One region of the Arthrobacter sp. UYEF3 genome, then DNA from elsewhere that is predicted to be linked to it. Evidence: riboswitches for the same ligand, from Rfam matches in the RefSeq annotation. Region 1 holds a riboswitch; each other region holds the start of a gene.
What was found. Region 1 has a riboswitch for S-adenosylmethionine ahead of ABIB14_RS12450 (DUF1737 domain-containing protein). Riboswitches for the same ligand answer to the same signal wherever they lie in the genome.
Positions count from the first base shown of each region.

Region 1 (5,888 bases):
GCGCAGCAGCGTGCCCGGCACCCTGGAACGTGTTGTCCGCTGGGTTCACTCAAGCGAAGTGTTGGAGATTGCCCCCCTTCTGCGCGGAGGGGAGCTGCTGCTCTCCGGCGGGGAAGCGTTGCTTGCCCTGCCCGCGCAGGAGCAGCAGGACTACATCCGCAGCCTGGCGGGACGGAATATTGCGGCCCTGGCCCTGCAGACGGCGGGCCAGGGTGCACCGATGTCGGAATGGCTCATTGCCGCGGCCAACCAGTACGGGCTGCCCCTGATTGACCTGCGCGCGGTAGTGCCCTTTGTCGACGTCGCCGAGGCAGTAAACCGCAGGGTGGTCAACGAGCAGGCCGCCGCCCACGTAGTGGTCGACGACGCCTCCCGACGGATTGCCCGCCAGATCACGGACAGGGGCCCGAACCTCCCGGTCATCCTCGAGATGCTGGCCACGACCTTGGACGCGGAGGTATCGCTGACGGCGCCGGATGGATCACCGCTCGGCCGCGCCGGCAGTGCTTTCGGCGACGTCGGTGCCGCCGGCCCGGCCGGTCCGGGCAAAGACGAAGGATGCCAAGCCGTGGCCGGTATCGTCGTCGGCGGCCAACTGGCCGCCCAGCTGACGCTCCGTTCCGCGTCGCAGGATCCCTTCCTGCTTGAGCTTGCTGCCGACAGGCTCTCCGGCATCCTTGCTCTGGCCCTCGCACAGGCTTTCCGTCCGACGCCGGCCCAGGTCGCCGACGCGCGCCTGCTGGAATCGGTGATCGAGGGCGGCGACGACGCGACCATCCGGCAGCTCTGGCTACAGGCCGGACTTCAGCCAGGCCAGGCCGCGGTGGTGGCGGTCTTCCGGACGTCGGGCCGGGACGCCAACTTCTCCGCCGTCGAACGCGCACTGCGTCTGGCGGGAGTTAACGTCAAGTCCCACCAGCGGGACGGCGAGCGGGCGGTATTGTGCGCCGTGGCCCGCAAAGACGCCCACGCGGCGCGTGACGCGCTGCTCCGGACAGCGCGGTCCGCTGTTGACGGCTCCGAAGCCTACGCGGCCTTTGGCCCCACCGTGGCCGATGGGCTCCGCGCCCATGATTCCTACGTTGAGGCGCAGGAGACAATCCGGCTCGGGGCGCCGGCCGCGGGCGAGGTACTCGATGCCATGGACTTTCTGGGCCAGCGCATCCTGGATTCTGTGCCCGATCCCGGCTTCTTGGACTCCTACGTGGAATCGAGCCTGGCGGAAGTGCTGGATTGGGACCGCAAACACGGCACCGCCCTGCTGGGAACCCTGCTGTGCTGGCTCGACTCGGGATGCAACACGACGGCGTCGGCCCTCACCTTGAACGTTGAACGGCAGACGATGCACAAGCGGCTAAACAAGATCCAGGCCCTGCTGGGCGGGGACCCGCGAACCTCCGGCCGGCTGCTGACCCTCCACATCGTCGCGGCTGCCGCCGCGTCGCCCGCCCCGCGCCCGGCCCGGCTGGCACCCTAGGCCCGCCGCCTAGAGCACTCGGCGGATGGTTTTCTCGAAGCTGGTGACGTGCTCAAAGGCCAGTTCCGCGGCCCGTTCGGCTTCACCGTCGGTGCCACCGCCCGCTACGTCGACGCGGAACTCGACGAAGGGCCCATCCTCTCCCAGCAGGTGGTGGAGGTAAACCACACCTTCGGCCCCGACGAACGGGTGGCGGCCGGGCGGGACACGGAAGTGCAAAGCGCTATCCGATGCGGTCCGCTGGCACTGCGAAGGCCGCGTCATACTGCAGGGCAGGAGGACAGTGGTGCCGCGCTAGTCCCAGTGCCCAGGCGCGGAGCCTACCAGGTACCCGGCACGGCGCACCCGCCGGGTTAGGTCCGACCGCACGTCCGCTGTGTCTTCCCGGAACGGCCCGGCGTCCTCGAGCACGGACCGGCGATAGGCCCGGATGTTAAGCGCCGCCTTCCGAGTCAGCAGCCGGTCCAGCTTGACCGGCCACCGGTCACCGCAGACCGCACCGGTGCGCCAGTCACCGAAGCCTTGGAGCATCCGTTTGACGGTGTGCCGGGAAAGGACGCCCTTCGCGTCGACAAGCATCACAACCTCGCCCGCGGCGTGCCGCAGGCCCAGGTTCAAGGCAGCGGCCGTGCCGGCGTGGGCCTGGCCGAGGACCTTGATCCGGAGATCGGCCCCGGCAAGGCCGCGCATCAGTTCGGCAGTGGTGTCGGTGGAGCCGTCATCGACCAGCACCACTTCGTAGCGGTCGTAGCTGGTCAGCTGGATGGACCGCACGCAGTCCTCGATAACGCCCGCCTCGTTGAAGGCCGCGACGATGATCGACACCGCGGGCCATTCGTCCAGCAGGGTGGGCTCCCCGCGGCGGCGCAGGGCGCCGCGGATCTCAAACCACAGCGACATGGGCATACGCCGCCGGAGCCTGCCGGAAGGATCCCGGATTGAAGGAGGGCAGCGCGAAGGATGCCAGGACGGCGTCGAGCAGCTCCGGGACGAGCCCGCTGTTGGCGCCGAACCGGGCGTTGACTTCGAGCACCACCGGGGTCCCGTCCGCACGGCGCCGGACAACGACGTCGACCGGGCCGGTCAGCCCCAGCACGCGGACCGCGGCCAGCGCCGCATTCCCCGCGTCGATGGCTTCCCCCGCCTCGACCCTGCGGGCAGCCGACGCATTGCCGGCGATCCCGTGGGCCATTTCCGTTTTTTCGACCACAATGACGAACGGCGGCGCGGCGTTGTGCGCCGGTGTTCCGAAAACCATCGGACCGTACTCGGTTCCCGGAATAAATTCCTGCACGATCTGGCCGGTCGGCAGGTGGTGCCAGTCCACTTCCCCGCTGCCGTCGACGAAAATCGCACCGCGCCAGCCCCCGGCGGTTCGGGGCCTGACAACCACCGGGCCGCCCAGGGCTTCCATGGCGGCGTCCGCGCTGGCGAAGTCCCGCGGAACCCCGAACCGGGGGACGGGCACACCGGCCGACTGCAACTGCCAGGCGGTATACAGCTTGTCGCCGGCGAGCGCCACCGGCCCAGGGTCGCCGATGACGACGCGGACGTCGGGGCCGAACCCGGCCCGGGCGGCCGCCAACTGCGGCAGTTCCTCGCCGACGGTGGGAATGACGAGGTTGACGTCTTCGACGGCCACCAGCCGACGGAGCGCCGGGACCATCTCCGGGTCCGATGCCTCGGGTACGCGGACCACGGTGACGCCCGCGCCTTCCGGAAGCTCACGGATGTCGGTACCCAGGACCGGAACACCCCGCGCTTTGAGCTGGGTCGTGATGGCCTGTCCCGCCGGCCCGCCGGCGCCCGTGACGAGCGCGCGGGGCTTCACAGCGGGTCCTGTTGGTGAATAGTGACCATAAAAATCCAATTCCTTCGTTGAAGTTCCGGCCGCCCCAGTGCTGCACCGGACAAAACTGGTGGATGGACTTGTCCCCTCAGTAAAAATGAGAGACCTATCGGATAGCCCGAGTAGGGGCTACCCGAATATGCGCCTTGGGCCCCCACACGCGGTTCAGGTACTACTGAGCTGCCCGGGCCTGTGTCCCGGAATGCCGCGGGCCCCGTGCCACGTGACCTCACATGACGACGGCGGCGGTGGCTGCCGCCGTCGTCGGTGTTAGATTTTTTGTGAGTAATGAGCCCCGGCGCCAAGCCCTGACTTGCCGGGCGGCAACCCTCCCTTTCGCGGCGGGGTGCCTCAGGTGAAAACTCGGCAATCGACCATTCGAGCTGCAAGCGTGAAGTAAGGAGTTCCGTCATGCCTGACGCGTCCGCACCCGCTGTGCCCGGCACAGCCCCCGCCCCTGCCGTGCCCCGAGCGGCCGCCGGAGAACGACTGGCCTACCGCCTGTTCACCGGTCCCGATGACCGCAGCTTCTGCGAGCGCGTTTCGGCCGCGCTGGCCGAGGGCTATGTCCTGCACGGCAGCCCCGCCGCAACTTTCGACGGCAGCGCCGTGATCGTTGCCCAGGCCGTGGTGCTGCCGGCAGCAATCGCCGGCGCCGACGGCGAGTGCCGCGCATGAGCTACGCCGCAGACCTGACCCCGCAGGAGGCCTGGGCCAAACTTGGCGCCGGCGCCACGCTGGTGGACGTTCGCACCAAGGCGGAATGGGAACAGGTCGGCGTACCGGTCACCACATCGGCCACCGACAGCCGGCGGGATCCGCTGTTCGTCCAGTGGAACCTCGCCGGAGGAACCCCCAACCCGCAGTTCCTGGCGCAGCTTCGAGAGCAGGCACCCGCACCCGACGCCGAACTCGTCTTCCTGTGCCGCTCCGGCGTGCGCTCGGTCGCCGCCGCGAACGCCGCTGCCGCGGCCGGCTACACCGCTTACAACGTGCTGGAGGGCTTCGAGGGCGAACCTGACCGGTCCGGGGCCCGCACCGTGAACGGCTGGAAAAACCGTGGCCTCCCCACCAGCGGTGGAAGCACGAAATGAGTTTTAATCCCGATGCCCTGAGCTGGAGCCCCGAAACCCAGGCCGTCCGCGGCGGCCTCGACCGTACCGGGTTCCAGGAGACAACCGAGCCGGTCTTCCTGAACTCCGGCTTCGTCTACGAATCCGCCGCCGCCGCGGAGCGGGCCTTCAGCGGCGAGGACGAACGCTTCGTCTACTCCCGCTACGGCAACCCCTCCGTAGCCACCTTCCAGGAACGGCTCCGACTGTTGGAAGGGACCGAGGCATGCTTCGCCACCGCGTCGGGCATGTCCGCGGTATTCACCGCCCTTGGGGCGCTGCTGGCCGCGGGCGACCGCGTCGTCGCCGCCCGGTCACTGTTCGGCTCCTGCTTCGTCATCCTCAATGAGATCCTGCCGCGCTGGGGGGTGGAGGCTATCTTTGTGGACGGCCCGGACCTTGAGCAGTGGCGGTCGGCGCTGGCGGTGCCAACGACGGCGGTGTTTTTCGAGTCGCCGTCGAACCCGATGCAGGAAATCGTGGACATCGCGGCCGTGAGCGAACTGGCGCACGCCGCCGGCGCCACCGTAGTGGTCGACAACGTCTTCGCCACCCCGTTGCTGCAGCGCTGCGGCGAGCTGGGCGCGGATGTGATCGTGTACTCCGGAACCAAACACATCGACGGTCAGGGCCGGGTTCTCGGCGGCGCGATCCTGGGCAGCAAGGAGTTCATCGAGGGCCCGGTCAAGCAGCTCATGCGCCACACCGGCCCCGCGCTCTCCGCCTTCAACGCGTGGGTGCTGAGCAAAGGCCTGGAGACCATGGCGCTGCGGGTCAACCATTCCTCGGCCTCCGCGCTGCGGCTTGCCCAATGGCTTGAGGAGCAGCCGGCCGTGGGCTGGGTGAGGTACCCGCTGTTGGCCTCGCACCCGCAGTACGAACTGGCCGCCCGGCAAATGAAAGCCGGCGGCACCGTGCTCACGTTTGAGCTTGCGCCCCCGGCCGGGCGTTCGGCGAAGGAAGCCGCCTTCGCGCTGCTGGATGCATTGCGGATCATCGATATCTCCAATAACCTCGGTGATTCCAAGTCGCTGATCACCCATCCGGCCACCACGACGCACCGTGCGATGGGGCCGGTGGGGCGGGCCGCGATCGGGCTGAGCGACGGCGTCGTACGTCTCTCGGTGGGCCTGGAGGATGTCGAGGACCTGATCCGTGACCTCCGGCAGTCGCTCGAGCAGGTCTAACTCAAGCCCGCCTAGCCTCGGCGCACCCGCGACAGCACGGGGGCCGGTTCCGCGGCCGCTTCGGCGTCCGCGCCGTGCAGGGTAACGCGCACGGCATGGGCGACGACGGCGGCCAGCCCGGCATCGTCGGCGGGGTTGTCCAGCCCGGATGCACGGAGTGCCTGGCGCTGCAGCTGCGAACCCGTTCCGTTGGCCAGGACCCGGTCCACGCCGCCCCGCGCCAGCTCCAGTTCCCCCTGCTCCGCGAGGACGGGCGCCAGGAA
Region 1 is NZ_JBEPNK010000016.1:76,983-82,870, reverse strand. It holds gene ABIB14_RS12470 (PucR family transcriptional regulator) at 1-1,477, shown strand, start outside; partial or broken gene ABIB14_RS12465 (formyltetrahydrofolate deformylase) at 1,562-1,775, shown strand; gene ABIB14_RS12460 (glycosyltransferase family 2 protein) at 1,772-2,377, opposite strand; gene ABIB14_RS12455 (ATP-grasp domain-containing protein) at 2,361-3,308, opposite strand; SAM riboswitch class IV at 3,611-3,724, shown strand; gene ABIB14_RS12450 (DUF1737 domain-containing protein) at 3,738-4,004, shown strand; gene ABIB14_RS12445 (rhodanese-like domain-containing protein) at 4,001-4,420, shown strand; gene ABIB14_RS12440 (O-succinylhomoserine sulfhydrylase) at 4,417-5,625, shown strand; gene ABIB14_RS12435 (glutamate--cysteine ligase 2) at 5,637-5,888, opposite strand, start outside.

Region 2 (5,888 bases), on a different contig from region 1:
CTTCATGGTGGTAGGCAAGCCCGGGTTCGTGCCTGTTCTGCCGGACGACTTCCAGCGCCAGCTGCCCGTTTGGGCCGTGGCCCGGGCGGAGTCGCTGCGGTCGGCGCCGGTGCAGGCCGTGGTGGCGGCCGTCCGCACCGAGATCGCCGAACGCCAGGAAGTCCTGGCAGGCTGAGCCATCCTCGCGGGCGAAGGACTGCACCCAAATAGCAGCAGCCCCTGTCCCCCGCAGGGCGCGGGACAGGGGCTGCTGCGTTGAGCCTATTTGCTTCTAGCCTGTTACCTCTTGCCTGTTACCTCTTGCCTGCGGCAACCAGGTCGGCGGTGCCCTGGGCGTCGGCGGCGTCGACGTCGTGCAGTGAGATGCCCCGGGTTTCCTTGAGGAAGAACACCGCCACTGCAGTGACCACGCAGGCGATCAGCAGGTAGATCGCCACCGGGACGGAGGACTTGTACTCGCTCAACAGCGCGACGGCGATGATCGGAGCGAGCGAGCCCGCCACGATCGAGGTCACCTGGTAGCCGAGCGAGACCCCCGAGTAGCGCATCCGGGTCGGGAACATCTCGGCCATGATGGCCGGCTGGCCCGCGTACATCAGCGCGTGGAAGAGCAGGCCGATGACGACGGCGGCGAGGATCGCGAAGTCGTTTCCGGTGTCCATCATCGGGAAGGCGAAGAAGCCCCAGGTGGCACCCAGCACGGCACCGGCCATGTAGACCGGTCGGCGGCCGAGCCGGTCCGAGAGCCGTCCCACCATCGGCACTGCGGCGAAGTGGATAGCATGCGCCACGAGGAGCAGCAGCAGGATGCGGGCCGTGTCGGCGTGGACGACCGTCTTGAGGTAGGTGATCGAGAAGGTGACCACCAGGTAGTAGAGGATGTTTTCCGCGAACCGCAGGCCCATAGCGGTGAACACGCCGCGGGGGTAGCGGCGGAAGACCTCGGCAACGCCGTAGCTCTTCTGGCCCGCTTCGACCTCCTTGCGGGCCTCGAGGAAGATGGGGGCATCCTGGACCTTGGTGCGGATGTAGTAGCCGATCAGGACGATGACGGCGGACAGCCAGAAGGCGACCCGCCAGCCCCAGCTCAGGAAGTCAGCGGAGGACAAGACCGAGGACAGGATGTACAGCACGCCGGTGGCGAGCAGGTTACCCATCGGGACGGCAGACTGCGGCCAGCTGGCCCAGAAGCCGCGGGACTTGCTGGGGCTGTGCTCGGCGACGAGGAGGACGGCTCCGCCCCATTCACCGCCAACGGCGAAGCCCTGGGCGAAGCGCAGGAAGACCAGCAGGGCCGGCGCCCAGTAGCCGATCTGCGCAAAGCTGGGGAGGCAGCCCATCAGGAAGGTGGAGACGCCGACGAGGATGATGCTCAGCTGCAAGAGCTGCTTGCGGCCGAATTTGTCACCGAAGTGGCCAAACACGATGCCGCCGATGGGGCGGGCGACGAAGCCCACCGCGTAGGTCAGGAAGGCGGCTAGGATTCCGTCCAGTTCCGTGCCGGAGTTGGGGAAGAACATCTTGCCGAACACCAGGGTGGCGGCAGAGGCGTAGAGGAAGAACTCGTACCACTCGACCACCGTTCCGGCCATCGAGGCCGCCACTACCTTCTTCAGGCCGGACGTTTTGACGTCGGGCTCTTCTGCGCGCCTTGCGGCGGCGTTTTCCGTACTCATTGGGACTCCTTCGATGTCTCCGTCGACACCCCGTGAACCTGAGGCTTGTGTGAGTTGTGACACACAGCGTTATTCTCAACGAGTATGGACTGCCATCGGCGCAGGCTCAACGACCATTCGCGCAGAGCGCGTCTGCAAAAATGCACAGTCGATGGCGCCGCCGGCTATCCGAAGAAGCCCTCGCGCAGCTGATCGCTGAGCTGGCCGATCTCGGTCAGGAAGCCGTCGTGGCCGATCGGAGCCTCGATCACGTGCACCGGCACCTCTCCCGGCAGAGCGCCGGCGAGTTCTCGGGACTGGGCCGGGAAGTACAACCGGTCCGAGTCCACGGCAGCCACGAAAAACTCCGCGGTGGCCCGGGAGAGGGCCTGCTCCAGGCTTCCGCGGCCGCGGCTGACATCGTGGCTCATCAGTGCCTCGGTGATGGCGATATAGCTGTTGGCATCAAAGCGGCGCACCAGTTTGTTGCCCTGGTGGTCCAGGTAGCTCTCCACCTGGTAGCGGCCGCGGCCGGCAAGCGATCCGGCCTCAAGCGGAGCCTCGGCCGCCTGCGGGTTCCGTCCGAAGCGGCCGTCCAGCTCGGCGGCGGAGCGGTAGGTGATGTGGGCGATCCGGCGTGCCAGGGCCAGACCGGCATGCGGCTCCGGTCCGCCGTAATAGTCCCCGCCGTTAAAGTGGGGGTCCTGGCGGATGGCCAGGGTCTGGGCCTGGGCGAATGCAATCTGCTCGGCGGTGCTGCTGGCGCCTACCGAGATCACGGCGCAGCGCCGGACCCGTGCCGGGTAGCTGACGGCCCATTCGAGGGCGCGCGCTCCGCCGAGGGACCCGCCCAGTACGGCGTGCCAGCAGCCGATCCCCAGAGCGTCGGCGAGCCGGGCTTCGGCGTCGGTGCTGTCCCGGAGCGTAACCAGCGGGAAGCGCGAGCCCCAGGGCCTGCCGTCCGGCGCGGGCGTCGAGGGCCCGGTGGAGCCGTAGCAGCCGCCAAGGATGTTGATCGAGACGACGAAGTATCTGTCCGTGTCCACCGGCGCGCCGGGGCCGGCCAGCTGCTCCCACCACCCCGGTTCCTCGCCGGCGCCCCGGGTGACGTGGGTGTCTCCGGTCAGGGCATGCTCGATCAGAACCGCGTTGGACGCGTCCGCGTTGAGGGTCCCCCAGGTCTCGTAGGCGAGGGTGGCGTCCGGCAGGGTGGCACCGGATTCGAGCGCCAAAGCGCCGATTCGAAGATGCCGCACGGTCCCGTCCGGGACGGACCGGGCCGCGATTTTGGCCGCTTTTTCGCCTGCCTTTTCGCCTGTGTTGTCGCCGGCTGCGCGGCTCGCTGCTTCGCTGTGGGGTGCACCCGTGCGGGTGGCGGCAATCGTCATGTGCGGGACCTATTCTTTGCGCTTGCCCGCCGTCAGCTGACCGGCAGGCCAGGTCTTCACCCGGGGCACCCCGCCGCAAGAGGAGGGTTGCCGGCCAGCAAGCCGGGGCTGTCACTGGCACTCATGACCTGCCTCGATTCTACGAAAGACGGCGGGGCAGGCGCGAAGATTGTGACGGCTGTGTGACCTCAGGCGATTTTGGCCGCCCGGAACCCGGCCTCAAGATCAGCAATGATGTCATCGATGTGTTCGAGTCCCACCGAGAGCCGGACCAGGCCGGGGTGGACGCCGGCGACCGCCTGCTGTTCGGGCGAGAGCTGGCTGTGCGTGGTCGACGCCGGGTGGATAACCAGGGATCGCACGTCACCGATGTTCGCCACGTGGGAGTGGAGTTCGAGGGCGTCGACGAAGCGCTTGCCGGCCTCCGCTCCGCCGGCAATAGTGAAGGAAACGACCGCGCCGGTGCCCTTCGGGCCGTACTTGCGGCCGCGCTCATACCAGGGGCTGGACGGCAGCCCGGCGTAGGCGACGGATTCGACGTCGTCCCTGGCCTCCAGCCATTCGGCCACCTTGATGGCATTGGCGACGTGCCGTTCCACGCGCAGGCTCAGCGTCTCGATGCCCTGGGCGATGAGGAAGGCGTTGAACGGCGAGACGGCCGAGCCGAGGTCGCGCAGCAGCTGGACCCGGGCTTTGAGGATGTAGGAAAGATTCGCTCCCAGGGCTCCGTCCGCCCCGAGGTCCCGGGCGTAAACCAGTCCGTTATAGGTGGGGTCCGGGGTGTTGAAGCCCGGGAAGCGCTCGGGGTCCTTGCCGAAGTCGAAGTTCCCGGAGTCCACGATCACGCCGCCAATCGCAGTGCCATGGCCGCCGAGGTACTTGGTGGCCGAGTGCACCACAATATCGGCGCCCCACTCGATCGGCCGGATCAGGTACGGGGTGGAGAGCGTGTTGTCCACAATCAGCGGCACCCCGGCATGGTGCGCCACGCCGGCAACGCCTTCGAGGTCCAGCACATCCTGGCGCGGGTTGGAGACTACCTCGCCGAAGAACAGCTTGGTGTTCGGCTGCACGGCATCACGCCACTGCTCCAGGTTGTCCGGGTCCGCCACAAAGGTCACCGAGATGCCGAATTTCTTCAACGTGTGCGCCAGCAGGTTGTACGTGCCGCCGTACAGGCTGGGGCTGGCGACCACATGCTCCCCGGCCTCCGCGATGTTGAGGATGGCGAGGGTTTCGGCGGCCTGGCCGGAGCTCAGCAGGAGGGCTCCGAGTCCGCCCTCCAGGCTGGCGACCCGCTGCTCCACCGCGTCCTGCGTGGGGTTGCCGATTCGGGTGTAGATGGGGGCTAGTTCGGCGAGCGCGAAGCGGTTGGCTGCGCTTTCGGCGCTGGGGAAGACGAACGACGTCGTCTGGTAGATGGGCAGCGCCCGGGCGCCGGTGGCTGAGTCCGGCTCCTGGCCGGCGTGGATCTGGCGTGTTTCAAATGACCAGGCGTTAGACATTGGAGAACTCCCTGTGTCCGGGCACAGGCCGGCCCTGGCCTCCTGGGCCCGGACGGCTCTGGCGCCGCGCTTGCCTTCCGGCGGACGCCGGACGGCCAGGTCTTCACCCGGGGCACCCCACCGCGCAAGGAGGGTTGCCGGCCAGCAAGCCGGGGCTTGATGCTGGCGCTCATGACCTGGCTCTAGTTTAGGAAGGCCCACTGGCGTCTGGATAGCTTTATGACGAAGATGAAGTCACGCTCGTCGGCGCCGGCCTGACCCGCCATTGCCGTCGTCGCCGCTCTCACCGCTGCCTCCGGCGTCATTCTGGCCGTGCGGATCCGCTGCGAGGACCGCCAGCAGCAGCCGGCCCGCAACGGCGCCCCGCAGCACCGATGCCGACGCCGCTGCCCATTCCTTCTGCGGATTCCCGACCTTCAGCATCGGCGGCCACGACCTGTTTCCGATCAGCACCAAGCCGGCCCTGGCCTGCCGGATCTACCCGGCGGGAGACAGCGGCCCGGGACAGCCGTCGCCGGAATCCCTCCGCCGGGGCATCCGTACCAGCGGCTGGCTACAGACCGCCTAGCCGCGCCCGTACAGACGGCCAGAATGACCTTCCGTAATGGTTAGGGTCACCTAAGCTGAGAGCCCCATCACAAAGTGCCAAGATGAGGGCATGCGCATGGATCATGTCTCTTACGCCTGTGAACAGGATGGCCTCGCCGCCACCACCAAACGAATTGCGACCGCCCTCGGTGTTGAAGCCGTCAAGGGCGGGGTACACCCCCGGTTCGGGACCCGCAACATGATTATTCCGCTCGCCGGTCACAAGTACGTGGAGGTCGTGGAGGTCCTGAACCATCCTGCCTCGGACAAGGCGCCGTTCGGCCAGGCCGTGCGCGCCCGCTCGGCGGCCGGCGGCGGCTGGATGGGCTGGTGCGTCGAGGTTAGCGACCTGGCACCCTTCGAGGAGCGACTGGGCCGTTCGGCTGTCGACGGCAACCGCAAATTCCCGGACGGCCGCGAACTGGTCTGGAAGCAGATCGGCATCCTGGGCCTGATCGCGGATCCGCAGGTCCCCTTCATGGTCAAGTGGGAGGGCGATCCTGCGCTGCACCCGTCCCACGCGTATGAGAGCAACCTCAAAATGTCTGAGCTCACCATCGCGGGCTCAGCCGAGCGTGTCACCGAGTGGCTGGGCGAACCGGTGGAAAAGCCGCTCGACGACGTGGCGGTCAACTGGCTGGCCCCGCATGGGACGCCGGGGATCATGTCCGTCACTTTCGAAACCGCCTCCGGGGCCGTCACCATCTGACGCCTTCGGCCAACCAAACTTCGGCCGCCAACAGCGGGTGCCA
Region 2 is NZ_JBEPNK010000004.1:37,342-43,229, reverse strand. It holds gene ABIB14_RS03855 (LysR family transcriptional regulator) at 1-175, shown strand, start outside; gene ABIB14_RS03850 (MFS transporter) at 294-1,676, opposite strand; gene metX (homoserine O-acetyltransferase MetX) at 1,841-3,043, opposite strand; SAM riboswitch class IV at 3,057-3,172, opposite strand; gene ABIB14_RS03840 (bifunctional o-acetylhomoserine/o-acetylserine sulfhydrylase) at 3,232-4,548, opposite strand; SAM riboswitch class IV at 4,610-4,725, opposite strand; gene ABIB14_RS03835 (hypothetical protein) at 4,783-5,001, opposite strand; gene ABIB14_RS03830 (VOC family protein) at 5,207-5,845, shown strand.
Region 2: another riboswitch for S-adenosylmethionine. It lies ahead of metX (homoserine O-acetyltransferase MetX); the one in region 1 lies ahead of ABIB14_RS12450 (DUF1737 domain-containing protein).

Region 3 (5,888 bases), on a different contig from region 1:
ATCTCGGAGACCGATGAATTGGCCACGCCCAGGCGCTGGGCCAGTTGCGTGGAGCTGATGGGCTTGTCCTGCCACTCCGTGAAGGAATAGATGACCTTGACGTAGTCCTCGATCGAGGAGGATGGCGGACTGGTCTTCACGGCCCCAAGCCTACCGCCCGGCGGCACCGGAAAAGGTGAGCCACAGCAGGACCAGGTTCAGAGCGACCACCAGGATCACGCTGAGGATCGCGGCGGTGCGCAGCGCCGGCCCGTCAACGAATCCTCCCATCAAGGACTTGCTGCTGGTCAGCACCACGAGCGGGACCAGGACGAAGGGGATCCCGAAGCTGAGCACCACCTGGCTGAGCACGAGGGCCCAGGTGGGGTCGAAGCCGACGGACAGCAGGACGATAGCGGGGATCAAGGTGAGCAGCCGGCGCGTCAGCAGCGGAATCCGGATCTTGAGCAGGCCCTGCATGATGGTGCCGCCGGCGTAACAGCCCACGGAGGTGGAGGCCAGGCCGGAGGCGAGCAGGCCGACGGCGAAGACCACGCCGATCACCGGGCCGAGGCTGGCCGTAATGGCGGCGTGGGCGCCCTCGATGGTATCCGTTCCGTCAACGCCGGACAGGGTGGACGCGGCCAGCAGTAGCATGCCGATGTTGACGATGCCCGCGACGGCGAGCGCCACGATCACGTCCCAGCGTGTGGCCTTGACCAGCCGGGCGAGGGCATGGGGCGGGACATGCAGGTGCGGGTCCGGGCGGTGCCGGTCCCGGGACAGCGCCGAGTGGACATATATGGCGTGCGGCATCACGGTGGCGCCGAGCATGCTCGCGGCCAACAGCACCGTGTCCGGCCCCTGGAAGCCGGGCACCAGGCCGGCCAGGACGCCGCCCGGGTCTGGCGGCCTGATGAAGAGCCCGGCCAGGAATCCGACGGTGATGATGCCCAGCAGGAAAATGATGACGAACTCGAAGGGCCGCTGCTGGTTGCGGCCCTGCACGACAAGTAAGGCCATGGACATGCCGCCGACGATGATGGCGCCGAGGGGGAGTGGAAGTCCGAAGAGCAGGTACAGGGCCACCGCACCGCCCACCACCTCGGCCAGGTCGGTGGCCGCGGCCACGATTTCGGCCTGGACCCAGAAGGCCCTGCGCGAGGCCGGCCTGAGCCGCTCGCCGAGGATCTCGGGAAGACTCTTGCCGGTGACGATGCCGAGTTTGGCGGACTGGTACTGGACCAGCACGGCCATGACGTTGGCGGCGACGAGCACCCAGACCAGCAGGTAACCGTACTTCGCCCCGGCGGTGAGGTTGGCGGCCACGTTGCCGGGGTCCACGTACGCGATGGCAGCGACAAACGCCGGGCCGAGCAGTCCCAGGAGGGCGCGGCGTCGGCCCCGGACCCTGCGGACAGGCGGCTGCCCTGCGGGCGGGGGTTCGTGTCCGGTGACGTCAAGCACTGCGGGCTCCGATGAAAGTTCCTGTCGGCCTATATCGAAAAGTTAGGTACACCGAAATACTAGGCGCGGCCGCTGTTCCGCGCAATGCGGGCGCCACCTCAGGCCTTGGTGGCGCGCCAGCTTTGCGTCAGGTAGGGAAGCAGCAGGATTTCCCCGCCGTCGTGCCCCAGGTGCGTGTGGAGGTACCAGTCAAGGTTGCCGAGCACCTTGGCACGGGTGTCCTCGCCGGCGCGCAGGTAGTAGCTGCGTGACTTCGCCAGTTCCAGAATGTCCTGCGTGCCCACGGGCTCCTCCCAGCGGGTGAGATGACTCTCCAGCCCGGTGAATCCGGGGCCCAACGGCGGCTTGAAGTCCGGTTTGTGGACGTCGCCGGCATGCATGATCCGGGACAACCGGTGCACCCAGGGGACCGAGGTGTCGAGCTGGTTCCAGATCAGGCCGAGAACGCCGTGCGGGCGAAGGATCCGCGCCACCTCGGTGCTGGCCAGCAGTGGATCGCACCAGTGCCAGGCCTGTGCCACTGTAACCAAGTCGTACGCCGCCGGCGCCAGGCCCGTGTGTTCGGCGGTGCCCTCGACCGCGGTCACGCCCGGCAGGGCCCGGCGCAGCTGTCCCAGCATGTCCGGCGACGGGTCCACGGCCACGGTCCGGAGCCCCCGCGCAACCAGCAGGGCCGTGAACTTGCCGGTCCCCGCCCCCAGGTCGACGACGTCGCTGGCCGCCGCCGGCACGAGCCAGTCGGCTGAGTCCTCGGGGTAGCCGGGCCGGACCCGGTCGTAGTGCTCGCCGCCGTCCAGGAAGCTCCGGCCAAGCTCCCGCCGCCGGTCCTGGTGCAATTTGGGGCCGCCCCGTGCCACGTGCGATCTCCTTCGGCAGCTGAAGCTGGGTACCTATCGAATTTACCGCACGCGGCGGGCGAGGACGCTCCCGGTGCTAGCGGCTCCCGACGCCGGCCGCTCCCGTTGCTAGTCGAGCGTGCAGGGCGCGGCCCCGGCCGTGCCCGGCGTGTTGGGAGCCCACTGCGGGTAGCTGCGGGTGTCGTTGGCCGGCACCCAGCGGCCGGCGTCCACGACATAGTCCCAGCCGAGGCCGTTCCGCCGCAGCTCCTGGAGCCCGGCGAGCAGCCGCCGGGCGTCATCGAGCCGGGACCCGAGGCCAAAGCTGGCGCGGAGCGAACCGGCCGGCAGACCGAGCCGCTTCAGCAGCGGGTGCGCGCAGAACTGGCCGTCGCGCAGGCCGATCCCGTGTTCCGCGGACAGATATGCGGCGACCAGGCCGGCGTCGTATCCGGCGACCGAGAAGTTTACGACCCCGATCGTCCCGGGGCCGTCCGCCAGTGCGGTGTCCTCGAAGATGTGGTGCACGCTCACGCCTTCGATCTGTTGCAGCCCCTCGACCAGGAAGGAGCGGATGGCATCCTCGTGGGCGTGCCACTGCTGCTCGTCAAGTGCCTCGATCACCTGGCTGGCGCGGGCCAGCGCGGCCGCGCCGAGGACGTTCGGCGATCCGGCCTCATGGCGGGCCGGCCCGGTGGTCCAGCTGACACTGTCCAGCCGCGCGTCCCGCACGGCGCCGCCCCCGGCCAGGTACGGGGTGCCGGCGTCGAGCCAGTCCGGCCGGCCGACCAGCACGCCGGCGCCGAACGGGGCGTAGAGCTTGTGGCCGGAGAAGGCCAGGTAGTCGACGTCGTCCGCGGCAATGTTGATACGGCGGTGCGGGGCCAGCTGGGCGGCGTCAACGGCGATCCGGGCGCCGAATTCGTGCGCGAGGGCGGCGAGCTCACGGATCGGCAGGATTTCGCCGGTGACATTGGACGCGCCGGTGACAGCGAGCAGGCTTACGCCGCCGCGGGCGAGCTCCCGACGGAGCCGCGCCAGGGTGCCGGCCAGGGTAGGGGCTGCGACCACGCTGCGGTGCGGGACGCCCTGCCAGGGGAGCAAGTTGGCGTGGTGCTCGATGTCCAGGTAGAGCACCTCGCCCGTGTGCCGGCCGTGGGCAACGGGCAGGCAGCCGGCCAGCAGGTTCAGCGAGTCGGTGGTGTTCCGGGTGAAGATTACGGAATCGTCCGGGCGTCCGCCGACAAAGCCGCGGACGATGTTCCGGGCGTTTTCGTACACCGAGGTGCTCAGCTGGGAAGCGTAACCGGCGCCCCGGTGGACGCTGGCGTAGAACGGCAGGATCTCATTCAGGAACGCGGAGACCACCGACAGGGCCGGGGCCGAGGCGCCGTAATCCAGGTTCGCGTAGCGGACGTGGCCGCCCTGGATCAGCGGGGCCGGGATTTCGGCGCCGGAGACCGCGGACAGGGGCCGGCGGGCGGCGTCGAAGCGTGCCGCGGAAAGCTCCGGGCCGGCGGGGTGGGTGGGGATGGTGGCAGTCGTCATGGGACCTCGCTTGAAAAGGACCCCGCTGACAGGGATCCGCGCTTGCCGTGTCCGCTCCGGACCGGCCAGGTCGTCACCCGGGGCACCCCGCCGCGAATGGAGGGTTGCCGGCCAGCAAACCGGGGTTTAGCGCTGGCACTCGTGACCTGCACCGAGCCTAAGACATGGCCGGCCGAACCGAAAAGGGAAGTCCGGATTGTGAAGCGTTATGTTACGGCACGGCGCGGCCGGCCCTCCCTGGAGCGGGCCCGCTACAGCAGGTCGTCGAGCCCCGGGTTGAGGCGCTTGAGGACCTCAGAGTGGAGGATCGAGTTGGTGGCCAGGGCGTTGCCGCCGAAGGGGCCATCCTCGCCCTCGAGCGAGGTGAAGCGGCCGCCGGCCTCCGTCACGATTGGAACCAGTGCCGCCATGTCGTAGAGGTTGAGTTCCGGCTCGCAGGCGATATCGACGGCGCCTTCGGCCACCAGGCAGTAGGACCAGAAGTCGCCGTAGGCGCGGGTGCGCCAGACTTCCTCGGTCAGGCCGAGGAACTCGTCGAGGTTGCCGCGCTGTTTCCAGCCGCCCAGGCTCGAGTAGGACAGGGAGGCGTCTGCGAGCTGGGAGACGTTGGAGACCTTCAGCCGGGTGGCGGCTGCGAGGGAACGGCCCATGTACGCGCCGGCGCCCTTGGCCGCCCACCAGCGTTTGCCGAGCGCGGGTGCGCTGACGACGCCGACGACGGGTTCGCCCTCATCGACGAGCGCGATCAGCGTGGCCCAGACGGGGACTCCGCGGACGAAGTTCTTGGTGCCGTCGATCGGGTCGATGATCCAGCGGCGCGAGCCGTGGCCGGAGCTGCCGAACTCCTCGCCGAGGACGGCGTCGCGCGGGCGGGAACGGGACAACTGACCGCGGATGGCTTCCTCGGCGGACTTGTCGGCGTCGGTGACGGGGGTCAGGTCCGGCTTCGTTTCGATCCGGAGGTCGAGGGCCTTGAAACGGCTCATGGTCTGGGAATCCACGGAATCTGCCAGTACATGGGCAAGGCGCAGGTCATCGTTGTAGCTCGAAGCGGGTTGACTCATGGTTACAAGCTACCGTCAAAAAGCGCGGCGGCCGGGGAGGCCACGTCGCAGCCGCCGAGGAGACGCCGTTTGGGAGACGCTGCTAGGAGACGCTGCCGAGTTCCTTGGATTCCTGCGCTTCCATCCGCGGATCCGTGCCCAGCAACCGGCGCAGCGAGGCGAGCCGGGCCGGCCCGGACGGGCCCGCATGGCCGGCCCGTACCCACGCGTCCACCCCGCAGTTGACGGCTGCGGCGTCGTGTTTGCAGCCCCGCTCGCAGTCCTCGGTGCCGGGCGCCAGATCCGGGAAGGAGCGCAGGATCCGGTCCGGGTTTACATGGGCCAGTCCGAAGGAGCGGATGCCGGGAGTATCGATGATCCAGCTGCCGGCAGGTGCGTCGTTCACCTTCAGCGCCAGCGCCGAAGAGGAGGTGTGCCGGCCGCGGCCGGTGACCGCGTTGACGCCGCCGGTGGCCCGTTCGGCCCCGGTGAGCGCGTTCACCATGGTGGACTTGCCGACGCCGGAGTGGCCCAGCATGACGGTGACCTTACCGTCCAGGCAGGCCCGCAGCTGCGAGACCGCGACCTTGTCCAACCGGGCGGACAGGCCGTCGTCGGACCGGGCATCGATGCCGGATGCGGCCGAATCCGCGGTTCTGGAGATGATCACCGGAAAATTGAGGTGCTCGTAGTTGGCGAGCAGTTCGGCGGGGTCCTTGACGTCCGCCTTGGTGACAAGCAGCAGCGGCTCGATCCCGGCGTCGTAGGCGGCCACCAAGGCGCGGTCGATGAAGCCGGTGCGCGGCTCCGGGTTCGCTGCGGCCACGACGATGACGAGCTGGTCAGCGTTCGCGACGACGGCACGTTCGATCGGGTCCGTGTCGTCCGCGCTGCGGCGCAGCAGGGTCCTGCGGTCCTGGATCTTGACCAGCCGCGCCAGCGAGTCGGTCTCCCCGCTCACGTCGCCAACGAGGGAGACGAAGTCGCCGGCGACCACCGGATTGCGGCGCAATTC
Region 3 is NZ_JBEPNK010000001.1:78,547-84,434, forward strand. It holds gene ABIB14_RS00315 (metal-dependent transcriptional regulator) at 1-140, opposite strand, end outside; gene ABIB14_RS00320 (Nramp family divalent metal transporter) at 151-1,446, opposite strand; gene ABIB14_RS00325 (class I SAM-dependent methyltransferase) at 1,545-2,303, opposite strand; gene ABIB14_RS00330 (aminotransferase class V-fold PLP-dependent enzyme) at 2,412-3,830, opposite strand; SAM riboswitch class IV at 3,864-3,977, opposite strand; gene hisN (histidinol-phosphatase) at 4,082-4,894, opposite strand; gene rsgA (ribosome small subunit-dependent GTPase A) at 4,977-5,888, opposite strand, start outside.
Region 3: another riboswitch for S-adenosylmethionine. It lies ahead of ABIB14_RS00330 (aminotransferase class V-fold PLP-dependent enzyme); the one in region 1 lies ahead of ABIB14_RS12450 (DUF1737 domain-containing protein).